Regions from separate parts of the Streptomyces sp. BF23-19 genome, predicted to be linked through region 3. Evidence: riboswitches for the same ligand, from Rfam matches in the RefSeq annotation. Region 3 holds a riboswitch; each other region holds the start of a gene.
The links. A riboswitch is a leader RNA that binds a small molecule or an ion and turns the genes downstream of it on or off. The one in region 3 is predicted to bind cobalamin.
Positions count from the first base shown of each region.

Region 1: linked by a shared signal. The riboswitch ahead of AB8A24_RS38860 (CoA-acylating methylmalonate-semialdehyde dehydrogenase) and the one ahead of metE (5-methyltetrahydropteroyltriglutamate--homocysteine S-methyltransferase) in region 3 are both predicted to bind cobalamin.
Region 2: linked by a shared signal. The riboswitch ahead of AB8A24_RS08985 (cobalamin biosynthesis protein) and the one ahead of metE (5-methyltetrahydropteroyltriglutamate--homocysteine S-methyltransferase) in region 3 are both predicted to bind cobalamin.
Region 4: linked by a shared signal. The riboswitch ahead of AB8A24_RS25365 (ribonucleoside-diphosphate reductase subunit alpha) and the one ahead of metE (5-methyltetrahydropteroyltriglutamate--homocysteine S-methyltransferase) in region 3 are both predicted to bind cobalamin.

Region 1 is NZ_JBGBPT010000112.1:8,495-11,758, forward strand. It holds gene AB8A24_RS38855 (short-chain fatty acyl-CoA regulator family protein) at 1-786, shown strand, start outside; cobalamin riboswitch at 857-1,042, shown strand; gene AB8A24_RS38860 (CoA-acylating methylmalonate-semialdehyde dehydrogenase) at 1,229-2,728, shown strand; gene AB8A24_RS38865 (acyl-CoA dehydrogenase family protein) at 2,725-3,264, shown strand, end outside.
Region 2 is NZ_JBGBPT010000011.1:25,950-29,213, reverse strand. It holds gene AB8A24_RS08990 (cobyric acid synthase) at 1-1,219, opposite strand, end outside; gene AB8A24_RS08985 (cobalamin biosynthesis protein) at 1,216-2,196, opposite strand; cobalamin riboswitch at 2,232-2,379, opposite strand; gene AB8A24_RS08980 (hypothetical protein) at 2,510-2,731, opposite strand; gene AB8A24_RS08975 (inorganic phosphate transporter) at 2,758-3,264, opposite strand, start outside.
Region 3 is NZ_JBGBPT010000050.1:43,538-46,801, reverse strand. It holds gene metE (5-methyltetrahydropteroyltriglutamate--homocysteine S-methyltransferase) at 1-1,963, opposite strand, end outside; cobalamin riboswitch at 2,143-2,372, opposite strand; gene AB8A24_RS26155 (hypothetical protein) at 2,587-3,117, shown strand; gene AB8A24_RS26150 (hypothetical protein) at 3,114-3,264, shown strand, end outside.
Region 4 is NZ_JBGBPT010000048.1:16,196-19,459, reverse strand. It holds gene AB8A24_RS25380 (carbon starvation CstA family protein) at 1-316, shown strand, start outside; gene AB8A24_RS25375 (YbdD/YjiX family protein) at 316-510, shown strand; gene AB8A24_RS25370 (GNAT family N-acetyltransferase) at 607-1,104, shown strand; cobalamin riboswitch at 1,122-1,278, shown strand; gene AB8A24_RS25365 (ribonucleoside-diphosphate reductase subunit alpha) at 1,421-3,264, shown strand, end outside.

The DNA.
Region 1 (3,264 bases), on a different contig from region 3:
CTGTCGAACCGGCTCCGGCCGGGACAGCAGGCGTTCCGGATGGCCACCCAGCTGGCGCTGATCGAGTACGGGGCCGAGCTGGACCGGCTGGCCGCCGAGGACTTCCCGCCCGGTTCCCCCGTCCACGCCCTCGCGCGGATCGGCATCGCCAACCACTTCGCGGGCGCGCTGATCCTCCCGTACCGCGCCTTCCACGCGGCCGCCGAGGAGTTCCGCTACGACATCGAGCGGCTCACCGACCACTTCGGGATCGGCTACGAGACGGTCTGCCACCGGTTGAGCACCTTGCAACGGCCCAGGCTGCGTGGGGTGCCTTTCTCTTTCGTGCGGGTGGACCGGGCGGGGAACATGTCCAAGCGACAGTCGGCGACCGGATTCCACTTCTCCCGCGCGGGCGGCACCTGTCCCCTGTGGAACGTCTACGAGGCCTTCGCCGCGCCCGGCCGCATCCACGTCCAGGTGGCCGCCATGCCCGACGGACAGCGGTACCTGTGGACCGCCCGGGCCGTCACCCGCCACCGCGGTGGCTGGGGCGAGCCGGGCAAGACCTTCGCGATCGGGCTCGGCTGCGAGATCCGGCACGCCTCGCGGCTCGTGTACGCCGACGGGCTCGACCTCGACAACACGGCGGCGGCCACCCCCATCGGCATGGGCTGCCGGCTCTGCGAACGCCTCGACTGTCCGCAGCGGGCCGTGCCGCCGCTCGGCCGGGCGCTGGCCGTCGACGAGAACAGCAGCACCTTCATCCCGTACCCGGTGACCGGGAACCCGGGCCCCACGCCGTAGGGCTGAGGGGACGTCAGGCCGGGACAGGTCGGCCGAAGGCGCGCGGCGGCGGCTCTGGACTTACTAGGACGTCCAACTATATGTTCGTGGCACAAGGTCCGCGGTGCAGGGAAGCCGGTGAGAAACCGGCACGGTCCCGCCACTGTGACCGGGGAGTGTGCTGCCATCCACACGCCACTGACGAGCTTCGTCGGGAAGGCGGGCGGCACGCGGAGATCCGGGAGTCAGGATACCGGCCGCGGAACGTTCCGTGTTGTCCACGAGGATGGAGCAGACACGCATGGCACCGGTTTGTACCCACGACCCTGGTGATCCGGCGGAGCGCGCGCACACTTCCGCACGCTCGTAGTCCCACGGCCTTCCCCAGCGGCGCACCCCATCGGGTCCGTCCGCCGGCAGGCCGTGCCATTCCTCGGATCCCACCTGACGAGAGCAGGCACCCATGGTCCGTGAACTCACCCATTTCATCGGCGGCAAACACACCACCGGATCCTCCGGTCTCTTCGCCGACGTGTACGACCCCAACACGGGCGCCGTCCAGGCCCGGGTCCCGCTCGCGGGGCGCGCGGACACCGAGGCCGCCCTCGCGAACGCCGAGGAGGCGCAGGCCGACTGGGGGCGGTGGAACCCGCAGCGCCGCGCCCGCGTCCTGCTGCGCTTCCTCCAGCTGGTCGAGGCCGAACGTGACGAGCTGGCCCGGCTGTTGTCCTCCGAGCACGGCAAGACCGTCGCCGACGCCCACGGCGACCTGCAACGCGGCCTGGAGGTGGTCGAGTTCGCCGCCGGTGTCCCCCACCTCCTGAAGGGAGAGTTCACCGACAACGCGGGCAGCGGGATCGATGTGCACTCCCTGCGCTCACCGCTGGGCGTGGTCGCCGGGATCACCCCCTTCAACTTTCCCGCGATGATCCCCCTGTGGCAGGCCGCACCCGCCCTGGCCTGCGGCAACTCCTTCATCCTGAAGCCTTCCGAGCGGGACCCGTCCGTACCGCTGCGCCTCGCCGAGCTGTTCCTGGAGGCCGGCCTGCCGCCCGGCGTGCTCAATGTGGTCAACGGCGGGAAGGAGGCCGTCGACACCCTGCTGGAGGACCCGCGCGTGCAGGCCCTCGGCTTCGTCGGCTCCACCCCGATCGCCGCGCACATCTACGCGACCGCCGCGGCCCACGGCAAGCGCGCCCAGTGCTTCGGCGGCGCCAAGAACCACATGATCGTGATGCCCGACGCCGACCTCGACCAGGCTGTGGAGGCCCTGATCGGCGCCGGCTACGGCTCCGCGGGCGAGCGCTGCATGGCCATCGCCGTCGCCGTCCCCGTCGGCGAGGAGACCGCGAACGCGCTGGTCGGGAAGCTGAAGGAGCGGATCGCCACCCTGCGGGTGGGTCGCTCCGACGATCCCGAGGCCGACTTCGGGCCGTTGGTCAGCCGCGACGCCCTCGACCGGGTGAACCGCTACGTCGGCATCGGAGCCACCGAGGGCGCCGAACTCGTCGTGGACGGACGCGGGTTCACCCTGCCCGGACACGAGAACGGCTTCTTCGCCGGAGCCACCCTCTTCGACCGGGTGACCCCGCAGATGCGGATCTACCGCGAGGAGATCTTCGGTCCGGTGCTGTCCGTCGTACGGGCCGCCGACTACGAGGAGGCCCTGCGCCTGCCCACCGAGCACCCGTACGGCAACGGCGTCGCGATCTTCACCCGCGACGGCGACACGGCGCGCGACTTCACCCGCCGGGTGGGCGCCGGCATGGTCGGCGTCAACGTGCCGATCCCCGTCCCCGTGGCGTACCACACCTTCGGCGGCTGGAAGCGGTCCGGCTTCGGCGACCTGAACCAGCACGGCCCCGACTCGATCCGCTTCTACACCCGGACCAAGACCGTCACCTCGCGCTGGCCCTCCGGGGCCAAGGAGGCCGCGAGCTTCACCATCCCGACGATGGGATGAGCCCGGTGACCACCCTCACCGAGGACCAGCTCGCCCTCGCCGAGGTCACCCTCGACTTCGCCCAGGAACACCTCGCCCCGCACGCCGTCGCCTGGGACCAGGCCAAGCACTTCCCCGTCGACGTCATCCGCAGGGCCGCCGGACTCGGCCTCGGCGGCGTCTACGTCCGTGAGGAGCACGGCGGTTCGGGTCTCTCCCGTGCCGACGGGGTCCTCGTCTTCGAGACCCTCGCGACCGGGTGCCCGTCCATCGCCGGGTACCTGTCCATCCACAACATGGTCGCCTGGATGATCGACCGGTACGGAAGCCAGGTGCAGCGAGAGCGGTGGCTGCCGGCCCTCTGCTCCGCGGACACCCTGGGCAGCTACTGCCTCACCGAACCGGGCGCCGGCTCCGACGCCGCCGCCTTGCGTACCCGCGCCGAGCGGGACGGCGATCACTACGTGCTGACCGGCGTCAAGCAGTTCATCTCCGGCGCCGGAGCCGCCGGGATCTACATCGTCATGGCCCGCACCGGCGAGAGCGGGCCCGGCGGC
Region 2 (3,264 bases), on a different contig from region 3:
CCACGCCGTGGTGGATCTCGTAGCCCGCGACGTCCTCGCCCAACGCCGAACCCACCGGCCGGGCCAGGGTCTTCTCCCGCTCGAAGCGCACCCGTACGGGGAGCAGCCCGAGGCCGTCGACCTCGCCCGCCCGCGATTCGACCTCGTCCGAGATCCGCTCGCCCAGCACCTGGAACCCGCCGCAGATGCCCAGCACCGGCCGCCCCTCGGCGGCCCTGCGCAGCAGCGCGTCCGCGAGCCCGCGTTCCCGCAGCCACTGAAGGGCCTTCACCGTGCCCCGGGTGCCCGGTACGACGACCAGGTCCGCGTCGGCCAGTTCCTCGGCCCGGTCCACGAACCGCACCACGACCCCCGGCTCCGCCGCGAGCGCGTCCACGTCCGTGAAGTTCGACATCAGCGGCACCGCGCACACGGCGACCCGCAGTACGTCCTCGCCCACCGGCGGCGCGACGACGGACTCGCGTACCGCCCCGCGCAGGGAGACCCGCAGGCCGTCCTCCTCGTCGATGCCCAGGCCGTGCTGGAACGGCAGCACCCCGTAGGTGGCCCGGCCGGTCAGGCCGCGCAGCATCTCCATGCCCGGCTCCAGCAGCGACACGTCGCCGCGGAACTTGTTGACCAGGTATCCCGCGATCAGGGACTGGTCCTCGGGGGAGAGCAGCGCCGTCGTCCCGAAGAAGGACGCGAAGACCCCGCCGCGGTCGATGTCCCCGACCACGACCACCGGGAACCGCGCGGCGCGCGCGATGCCCATGTTCACGATGTCGGTCCGGCGCAGGTTGATCTCGGCCGGACTCCCCGCCCCCTCGCAGATCACGGCGTCATACGTGCCCCGCAGCTGCTCCAGGCAGTCCGTGACGATGCCGAGCAACTGTTCCTGGCGCCCACCGTGGTAGCCGCGGGCGCTCATCTCGCCCACCGGCTTGCCCAGCAGCACCACCTGGCTGCTGCGGTCACTGCCCGGCTTGAGCAGCACCGGGTTCATCAGCGCGGTCGGCTCCACACGGGCCGCCTGGGCCTGCATCGCCTGGGCGCGCCCGATCTCGGCGCCCTCCAGGGTCACGAAGGAGTTCAGCGACATGTTCTGCGCCTTGAAGGGCGCCACCTTCACGCCCTGCCGGGCCAGCCAACGGCAGATGCCCGCCGTGACCACGCTCTTGCCCGCGTCCGACGTGGTGCCCGCGACCAGCAGACCCCCGCCGCGCCTCGCGCCGCTCATCCGCGCCGCCCCCTCCGTGTCGTACGTGCCGTGCGTGTCGTACGGGAGACCAGCAGCCGGGCGGCCACGCAGGCGCCCAGGGCCAGCCAGGTCACCTGGCGCGACAGCCGTACCGCCCGCTCGATGTCCGCGACCTCCACCGGCCGACCCGCCCCGCCGTTCAGCACGGCCCGGTGCTCGACCCGGCCGCCGTACGCGAGGGTTCCGCCCAGTCTGACGCCCAGCGCCCCGGCGAAGGAGGCCTCCACGGGTCCGGCGTTCGGGCTCGGGTGCGCGGCGGCGTCCGCGCGCCAGGCCCGTACGGCGCCCCGCCGGTCGGGGCCGGCCAGTACGGCGGCGACCGCCGTCAGCCGGGCGCCCGGCCAGCCGGCCAGGTCGTCGAGCCGGGCGGAGGCCCAGCCGTAGCGCAGGTAGCGGGGGGACTTGTGGCCGACCATCGCGTCCAGGGTGTTCACGGCGCGGAAGGCCAGCAGTCCGGGGACTCCGGCGACGGCGCCCCACACGAGGGCCCCGACCACCGCGTCGGAGGTGTTCTCGGCGACGGACTCCACGACGGCGCGGGCCATCTGCTGTCCGTCCAGGGCCTGGGGGTCGCGTCCGCACAGGTGGGGCAGCCGCTCCCGGGCCACCTCGATGTCCCCGGCGGCGAGCGCGCCTCCGATGGCGCGGGCCTCCCGGCCCAGCGAGGTGCCGCCCACGACGGCCCAGGTGGCGGCGGCGGTCAGGGCGATACGGGCGGCCGCGGGCCGGGAGCGCACGGCGCGGGCGCCCAGCGCTCCGACGGCGGCCGCGCCCCCGGCGCACACCAGGGTGTGCAGGAGGCCCCGGGCGCGGTCGTCGCCCCACAGGGAGCGTTCGACGGCGGCGGCGGCCCGTCCGAAGGCGGCCACGGGGTGCCCTCGGCGCGGATCCCCGAGGATCCGGTCGCCGATCAGGCCCGCCGTGGCGCCGTACGCGAAGACGCGATCGGCACGCATGGTGGCAGGTATGTCCTCACTCAGGGTCCGCGCCCTGGTTCGACGTGTCCGGCGGCGAGAGTTCCTGGCTCCCGGGACGCACGCGCGGCGTGCGATTCCGGTGACAGTGGCGGGACCGCGCCGGATTCGCACCGGACTTCCTCTCCATGCCGCCGTATTGGCTCCGGCAGTCCACCACGCACCTCGAACGCCCGTCAACTCGCCGTTGACCTGCGGTGCGGCGGGGACGGAGGGCGCGGGAGGGAACGCGAAAGCTCCCCCCGGGACAAACCCGGAGGGAGCCTTCACACCCGACCCGCCCTGCGGCGGCGGATCAGGAGACGATCAGGTAGATCCCGTACGTCACGGCCGCCGCGACGAGCGCGAAGCAGAGGTACGCGCCGGTGCGGGCGAGGGTGGCGGTGCCGCCCTGCTCGGTGGCGGTCTCGTGCTTGGACAGGCCCACCAGGCCCAGGGTGAACAGGGCCACGAGGGCGACGGTGGCGGAGAGGCTGACCCCGAAGACGGAGCCGAGTGCTTCCCAGTCGATCTTCATACTGCCGTTTCCTCTGTATGTCTCGGTCAGACCGCGGCGGCCGGAGCCGGTGCGGTCGTCGGGGCGGTCGTCTCGGCCGGGATGGTGGCCTTGAGGTCCTCGTCCGTGACCGCGGCGGTCGTACCGGCGGCCGCTGCCACGGACGGACCGGCCGCCGCGACGGTCGGCGGGACGGTGACGGCGGCGATCGCCGTGGTGACGACGCCCGGCTCCTCCGCGGCGGCCGACTCCACGTCGTTGACGTTGTGGTGGTCGACGACCTGGCGGCGGGAGATGACCCAGATGGCGAAGCAGGAGGCGACCAGGAAGACGGCGACGGCGGCGACGCCGATGTCACCGGAACGCATGACCAGCTCGGCACCGGCCGAGACCAGCGCGGCGGCCGGCAGGGTCAGGCCCCAGGCGATGAACATGCGGGTCGCGGTGGACCAGCGGACCACACCGCCCTTGCGGCCCAGGCCCGAACCCATGACGGCGCCGGAGCACGCGTGGGTGGTGGAGAGCGAGAAGCCGAGGTTCGAGGAGGCGAGGAT
Region 3 (3,264 bases):
TCTGGGTGTCCGGCCGGACCCCACCGGTGGTGAGCCGGAAGGACTCGGTGGCCCAGGCGAGGTACGCGGCGTGGTCGGCGGCCCGTAGCGGGAGGGTCTCGCGCAGGGCGGGCTCGTCGACCTGGATGACCGAGGTGCCGGCCGCCTCCAGGTCGCCCACCTCGTCGCGCAGGGCGAGGGCCACCTGTCGGGCGGTGTCGCCGAGGGGCTGGTCGTCGCGTACGAAGGACCAGGCGAGCATGGTGACGGGCCCGGTCAGCATGCCCTTGACCGGCTTGGACGTCTGCGACTGGGCGTACGTGGTCCAGCGCACGGTCATCGGGTCGGGGCGGGAGATGTCGCCGGCCAGGACCGGGGGCCGGACGTAGCGGGTGCCGTAGGACTGGACCCAGCCGTGCTGGGTGGCCAGGTAGCCGGTGAGCTGCTCGGCGAAGTACTGGACCATGTCGTTGCGTTCGGGCTCGCCGTGCACCAGGACGTCGATGCCGGCCTTCTCCTGGAAGGCCAGGACCTCCCGGGTCTCGGCCTCGATGCGGTCCTCGTAGCCGGCGGTGTCGATGCGCCCGGCGCGCAGGTCGGCGCGGGCCGTGCGCAGTTCGATGGTCTGCGGGAACGATCCGATCGTGGTCGTCGGGAGCAGCGGGAGGCCCAGGTGTGCCCGCTGAGCGGCGGCCCGCCGCGCGTACGGCTGGGCGCGCCGCCCGTCCACGTCGGTGACGGCGGCGGTGCGGGCCCGGACCGCGGGATCGTGGGTGAGGGCGGATCCGGCGCGGGAGGCCAGGTCCGCCCGGTTGGCGGCGAGTTCGGCGGCGATGGCGTCGGTGCCGCGGGCCAGGCCCCGGGCGAGGGTGGCGACCTCCGCGGTCTTCTGGCGGGCGAAGGCGAGCCAGCGCCGGACCTGCGGGTCGATGTCGCGTTCGGCGGTGGCGTCCAGCGGCACGTGGAGCAGGGAGCAGGAGGCGGCCACGTCCACCCGATCGGCGAGCCCCAGGAGGGTGCCGAGGGTGCTGAGGGACTTCTCGTAGTCGTTGATCCAGATGTTGCGGCCGCCCACGACGCCGGCGACGAGGCGCTTGCCGGGCAGGCCCCCGACGGCGGCGAGGTCGTCGAGGTTTCCGGCCGCGGCCTCGGTGAAGTCCAGGGCGAGCCCCTCGACGGGGGCCTTGGCCAGAACGGGCAGCGCCTCACCGAGCCGGTCGAAGTAGGAGGCGACGAGCAGCTTGGGCCGGTCGGTCGATCCGCCGAGCGCCCGGTACGCGCGGGCGGTGGCGTTGAGTTCGGCCGGGGTGCGATCCTGCACCAGGGCGGGCTCGTCCAACTGCGCCCACTCGGCTCCGGCGGCGCGCAGGTCGGCCAGGACCTGGGCGTAGACGGGCAGCAACCGGTCGAGCAGGGCCAGCGGATCGAAGTCCGCGGCCACGCCCGGTGCGGGCTTGGCCAGCAGCAGGTAGGTGACGGGTCCGACCAGGACCGGGCGGGCGGTGTGGCCCAGCCGGAGCGCTTCCGTCAGCTCGGCGACCTGCTTGGTGGAGTCGGCGGTGAAGACCGTGTCCGGGCCGAGTTCCGGCACCAGGTAGTGGTAGTTGGTGTCGAACCACTTGGTCATCTCCAGCGGCGCCACGTCCTGGGTTCCGCGCGCCATCGCGAAGTACCCGTCGAGCGGGTCGGCCTCGACGGCGGCGCGGTGCCGCTCGGGGACGGCGCCGACCATCACGCTGGTGTCCAGTACGTGGTCGTAGTACGAGAAGTCGCCGGTCGGCACCTCGGTGATGCCGGCGTCGGCCAGTTGCCGCCAGTTGGTCCGGCGCAGCTCGCGGGCGGTGTCCCGGAGGGCGTCGGCGGCGGTGCGGCCCTTCCAGTAGCCCTCGACGGACTTCTTCAGTTCGCGGTTCTGGCCCTGGCGGGGGTAGCCGTACACGGTGGCCACGGTGGGCCGTCCGGCGGCGGGGGTCGTGCTGGTCACGGAACTCTCCTTCGCGAGCGTTCTCCTGTGGACCCGATGAGGGGCCGAGGGCGCGAAGGGATGACGAACCGGGCGGATCCCGACCGGGTACGGGTACGTGCAGCTGCACGCGCCCGCGGTCGTCCGCCTGATGTGTCGCCGACCCGCCCACGAGGTCACCGGGATTTCCGTGCGCGATCGGTCGCGTACGGGCAACGGGCAGGTCTTCGGACTCGCGGGCGCGTCCCGTCGTACGGATGCCGTACGAGACTCCTACTGGCCGTCGCTTCCCAGACCCGGCCGGGTCCAGTGCGTATGACGGCGGTCGTTCCCACTCACCGCTGCGGGGCAGTCCCGGATTCCCACCGGGTTCCCTCTTACGACGCATCCCGCCTGGCGGACGGGGCGAACCAGCTGCCCGGCCAGAGTAGACGGCGTTCCCCGATGGCGCGCGGAGTTGTCCGGCATCCGGATGGCGAGGTGAGACGTTCGGGGTCGAAATCCGGCCATTGAGTGAATTGCATCACTGAGGCGCGAGTTGTGTCCCTCTTGTCCGTTTACCGGATCGAACTGCCCGGTCAGCGCAGTACCTTGCAGCTCACTCCATCGAGATCGCTCGATGACCACCGGAAGACCGAGGAAGTATGGCTGGACCGGTCCCGCGCGCCGCACTCGCCTGCGCCCTGGCACTCGGCGTGCTGACCGCCTGCTCGGCGGAGATCGACGCCGAGGGCAACGACTACGCCGGGGACTACAGCCGGCATCAGCCGCTCGCCGTCGTCGGATATCCCTCCACGGGATCGCTGGGGATCACCCAGGAAGTGGTGTGGCGGATCGCCGACGGCGACGTCGACGGACTGGCCTCGCTCGTGTCCGACAAGCAGGGCGAGGACATCCCCGAGAAGACCGCCGAGAACTGGGTCAACGCGTTCCGCAAGGGCGCCGGCGGGTCGGTCACCGCGGAGTTCTACGACGAGGGCTCGTACCGGCAGACGGTCGTGCTCTACCTGCACAACACCGGCCAGATCAAGGAGCTCTACGTCCGGGCCGTGCTGGTGGACCACAAGGAGGCCTGGCTGGTGCGCATGGCCGAGGCGGACCCCGCCGAAGCCACCGCCGTGGAGCCGTGGATCCCGAAGACACCCGGCGAGCTCGATTCGAGGGTCCCCCGATGAGCGCCCGCCCGAGGACGGCCCTCGTCGTACGCGCCGCGCTGGTGTCCGTGCTGGCCTGCGGCGCCCTCACCGCGTGCGGCTCCGACGAAGAGGCACTGCGGTACGCGACCGACTACGCGGGCCACGAACCGCTGGGCGTGGTCGGGT
Region 4 (3,264 bases), on a different contig from region 3:
CGGAATCGACGCCGACAAGGTCCTGGCGCCCGCCAAGAACATGGACGACATGCACACCGTGGTCACCAACGCCACGGTCGACGGCGTCCTGTGCGCCCTCTTCGCCCTCCTGATCATCGTGGTCCTCGCGGACGCGGCCCGGACCTGCCTCAAGGCCGTCCGCGACCCGGGGTCGGCGACCCTCTCCGAGACCCCGTGGACGGAGTCGAAGATCGTCGCCCCGGCCGGGCTGATCGCGACCGCCGAGGAGCGGGCGGAGCTCGCCGCGGCGGGTCCGGAGGCGGGCGGCGGACACGTCACGGAGCCGGTGGCCTGATGAGCGTGCGCAGCGCGCTGGCGAAGGCGCGCTTCTACGTACGGGAGTTCTCGGGGGAGGCCGCGTACGACCGGTACGTGGCCCACACCCGCTCCCACGACCCGGACGCGGAGGTCCTGACCCGCCGCGCCTTCGAACGCGCCCGTACGGACGCCCGCGAGGCGGACCCCCGCGAGGGCTTCCGCTGCTGCTGAACCACCCCGCACGCCGAAGGCCCCGCCGCTCCCCGCGGCGGGGCCTTCGTACGTTCGGCGCCCGCCCGTCGCCGCCCGTCCTGCACACTCGACCGCATGGACATGGTGATCAGGGCGGTGCGGCCCGCCGAGTACGTGGAGCTGGGTGAGATCACGGCGCGGGCCTACCTCGCCGACGGGCATCTGGACTTCAACGAGGACGACCACTACCTGAATGTGCTGCGCGACGTGGCCGGTCGGGCCGCCGAGGGCGAGGTGCTCGTCGCCGTGCGGGACGAACGGCTGCTGGGCGGTGTGACCTTCGCCGCTCCGGGCAGTCCGCTCGCCGACATCTCGGCTCCGGACGAGGCCGAGTTCCGGATGCTCGCGGTGGCCCACGAGGCGCGCGGCCAGGGCGCCGGCGAGGCTCTGGTGCGGGCCTGCGTGGAGCGGGCGAGGGCTCTGGAGGGGGTGACCGGCCTGGTTCTCTCCACCCAACGCAGCATGGCCGGGGCCCATCGGATCTACGCGCGACTGGGCTTCGTACGCACGCCGGAGCGGGACTGGGCGCCGATCGAAGGCCTGACACTCCTCACTTACCGGCTCAAGCTGTAGCCACGCCGACACTACATGTGGGGGTTACCGCAGAGGGCCGCCCCCACATGTATGCTCATGCCTGCTGTCGCCGCAGGGGAATCCGGTGCGAATCCGGAACTGTCCCGCAACGGTATGAAGTGTCCGGCTACCGGACACCAAGTCCGATGACCTGCCGTCAGCGCGCCCGGCTCGACCGAACCGGGTGCCGATTCGTCCGGGCCTCGCGGTTGGGCCGGTGGACGCCATGTGGGGTACGCGTTCTCGTTGCGCCCGCATGCGCCCGCTCGCGCCCCGCCCCGCCGATGACCGGGCCGAGCGAGGGAGAGCTCCCGCCGTGACCATCGCGCCTTCCGCACCGCGCGCCGAGTCCACTTCTGGCGACAACACCGAGGGCCCGGGGGCCACGCTGCTGCGTACCCTCACCGAACTTACGGCGGACCTCCCCGACACCGACCCCGGCCGGGTCGCGGCCTCCGCACTGCGCGGCCGCAGCTCCGCCGCCGACGACGCCGAACTGCGCGGGCTGGCCACCGAGGCCGCCGCCGGTCTGATCTCCGAGGACCCGGCCTACTCCCGGCTCGCCGCCCGCCTGCTGACGCTGGCCGTGCGCGACGAGGCCGCGAGCCAGGGCTCCACCTCCTTCTCGGCCTCCGTCGAGGTCGGCCACCGCGAGGGCCTCATCGCGGACCGCACGGCCGAGTTCGTCCGTACGCACGCGAGCCGGCTCGACTCCCTCGTCGAACTGACCCTCGCCGAGGGCGCCGACGACCGCTTCGGCTTCTTCGGCCTGCGCACCCTGCACAGCCGCTACCTGCTGCGCCACCCGATCACCCGTCAGGTCATCGAGACCCCGCAGTACTTCATGCTGCGCGTGGCGTGCGGTCTGGCCGCCGACGAGAGCGTCCAGGCCGTCGAGGAAGTGGCCTCGCTGTACCGGCTGATGAGCCGTCTGGACTACCTGCCGTCCTCCCCGACGCTCTTCAACTCCGGCACCCGGCACCCGCAGATGTCCTCCTGCTACCTGCTGGACTCCCCGCTGGACGAACTCGACTCGATCTACGACCGCTACCACCAGGTGGCCCGTCTCTCCAAGCACGCCGGCGGCATCGGCCTCTCGTACTCCCGCATCCGCGCCCGCGGTTCCCTGATCCGCGGCACCAACGGCCACTCCAACGGCATCGTGCCGTTCCTGAAGACCCTCGACGCCTCCGTCGCCGCCGTGAACCAGGGTGGCCGCCGCAAGGGCGCCGCCGCCGTCTACCTGGAGACCTGGCACGCGGACATCGAGGAGTTCCTGGAGCTCCGCGACAACACCGGTGAGGACCAGCGCCGTACGCACAACCTGAACCTCGCCCACTGGGTGCCGGACGAGTTCATGCGCCGCGTGAACGCCGACGCCGACTGGTCGCTGTTCTCCCCGGCCGACGTGCCCGAGCTGGTCGACCTGTGGGGCGACGAGTTCGACGCCGCCTACCGCAAGGCCGAGGCGGACGGCCTGGCCCGCAAGACCATGCCCGCCCGCGACCTGTACGGCCGGATGATGCGCACCCTCGCGCAGACCGGCCAGGGCTGGATGACCTTCAAGGACGCCTCCAACCGCACGGCGAACCAGACCGCCGAGCCGGGCACCGTCGTGCACTCCTCGAACCTGTGCACCGAGATCATCGAGGTCACCAACGACGGCGAGACGGCCGTCTGCAACCTCGGCTCGGTCAACCTGGGCGCGTTCGTCATCGACACCGCGAACGGTCGCGAGATCGACTGGGAGCGGATCGACGAGACCGTCCGCACCGCCGTCACCTTCCTCGACCGCGTGGTGGACATCAACTTCTACCCGACCGAGCAGGCCGGCCGCTCCAACGCCCGCTGGCGTCCGGTGGGCCTGGGCGCGATGGGCCTCCAGGACGTCTTCTTCAAGCTGAAGCTGCCCTTCGACTCCCCCGAGGCGAAGGCGCTGTCCACCAAGCTCTCCGAGCGCATCATGCTGGCCGCCTACGAGGCCTCCTGCGACCTCGCCGAGCGCAGCGGCGCGCTGCCGGCCTGGGAGCAGACCCGTACCGCCCGTGGTGTCCTGCACCCGGACCACTACGACGTCGAGCTGAACTGGCCGGAGCGCTGGGACGCGCTGCGCGCCCGCGTCGCCGAGACCGGCATGCGCAACTCCCTGCTCCTCGCCAT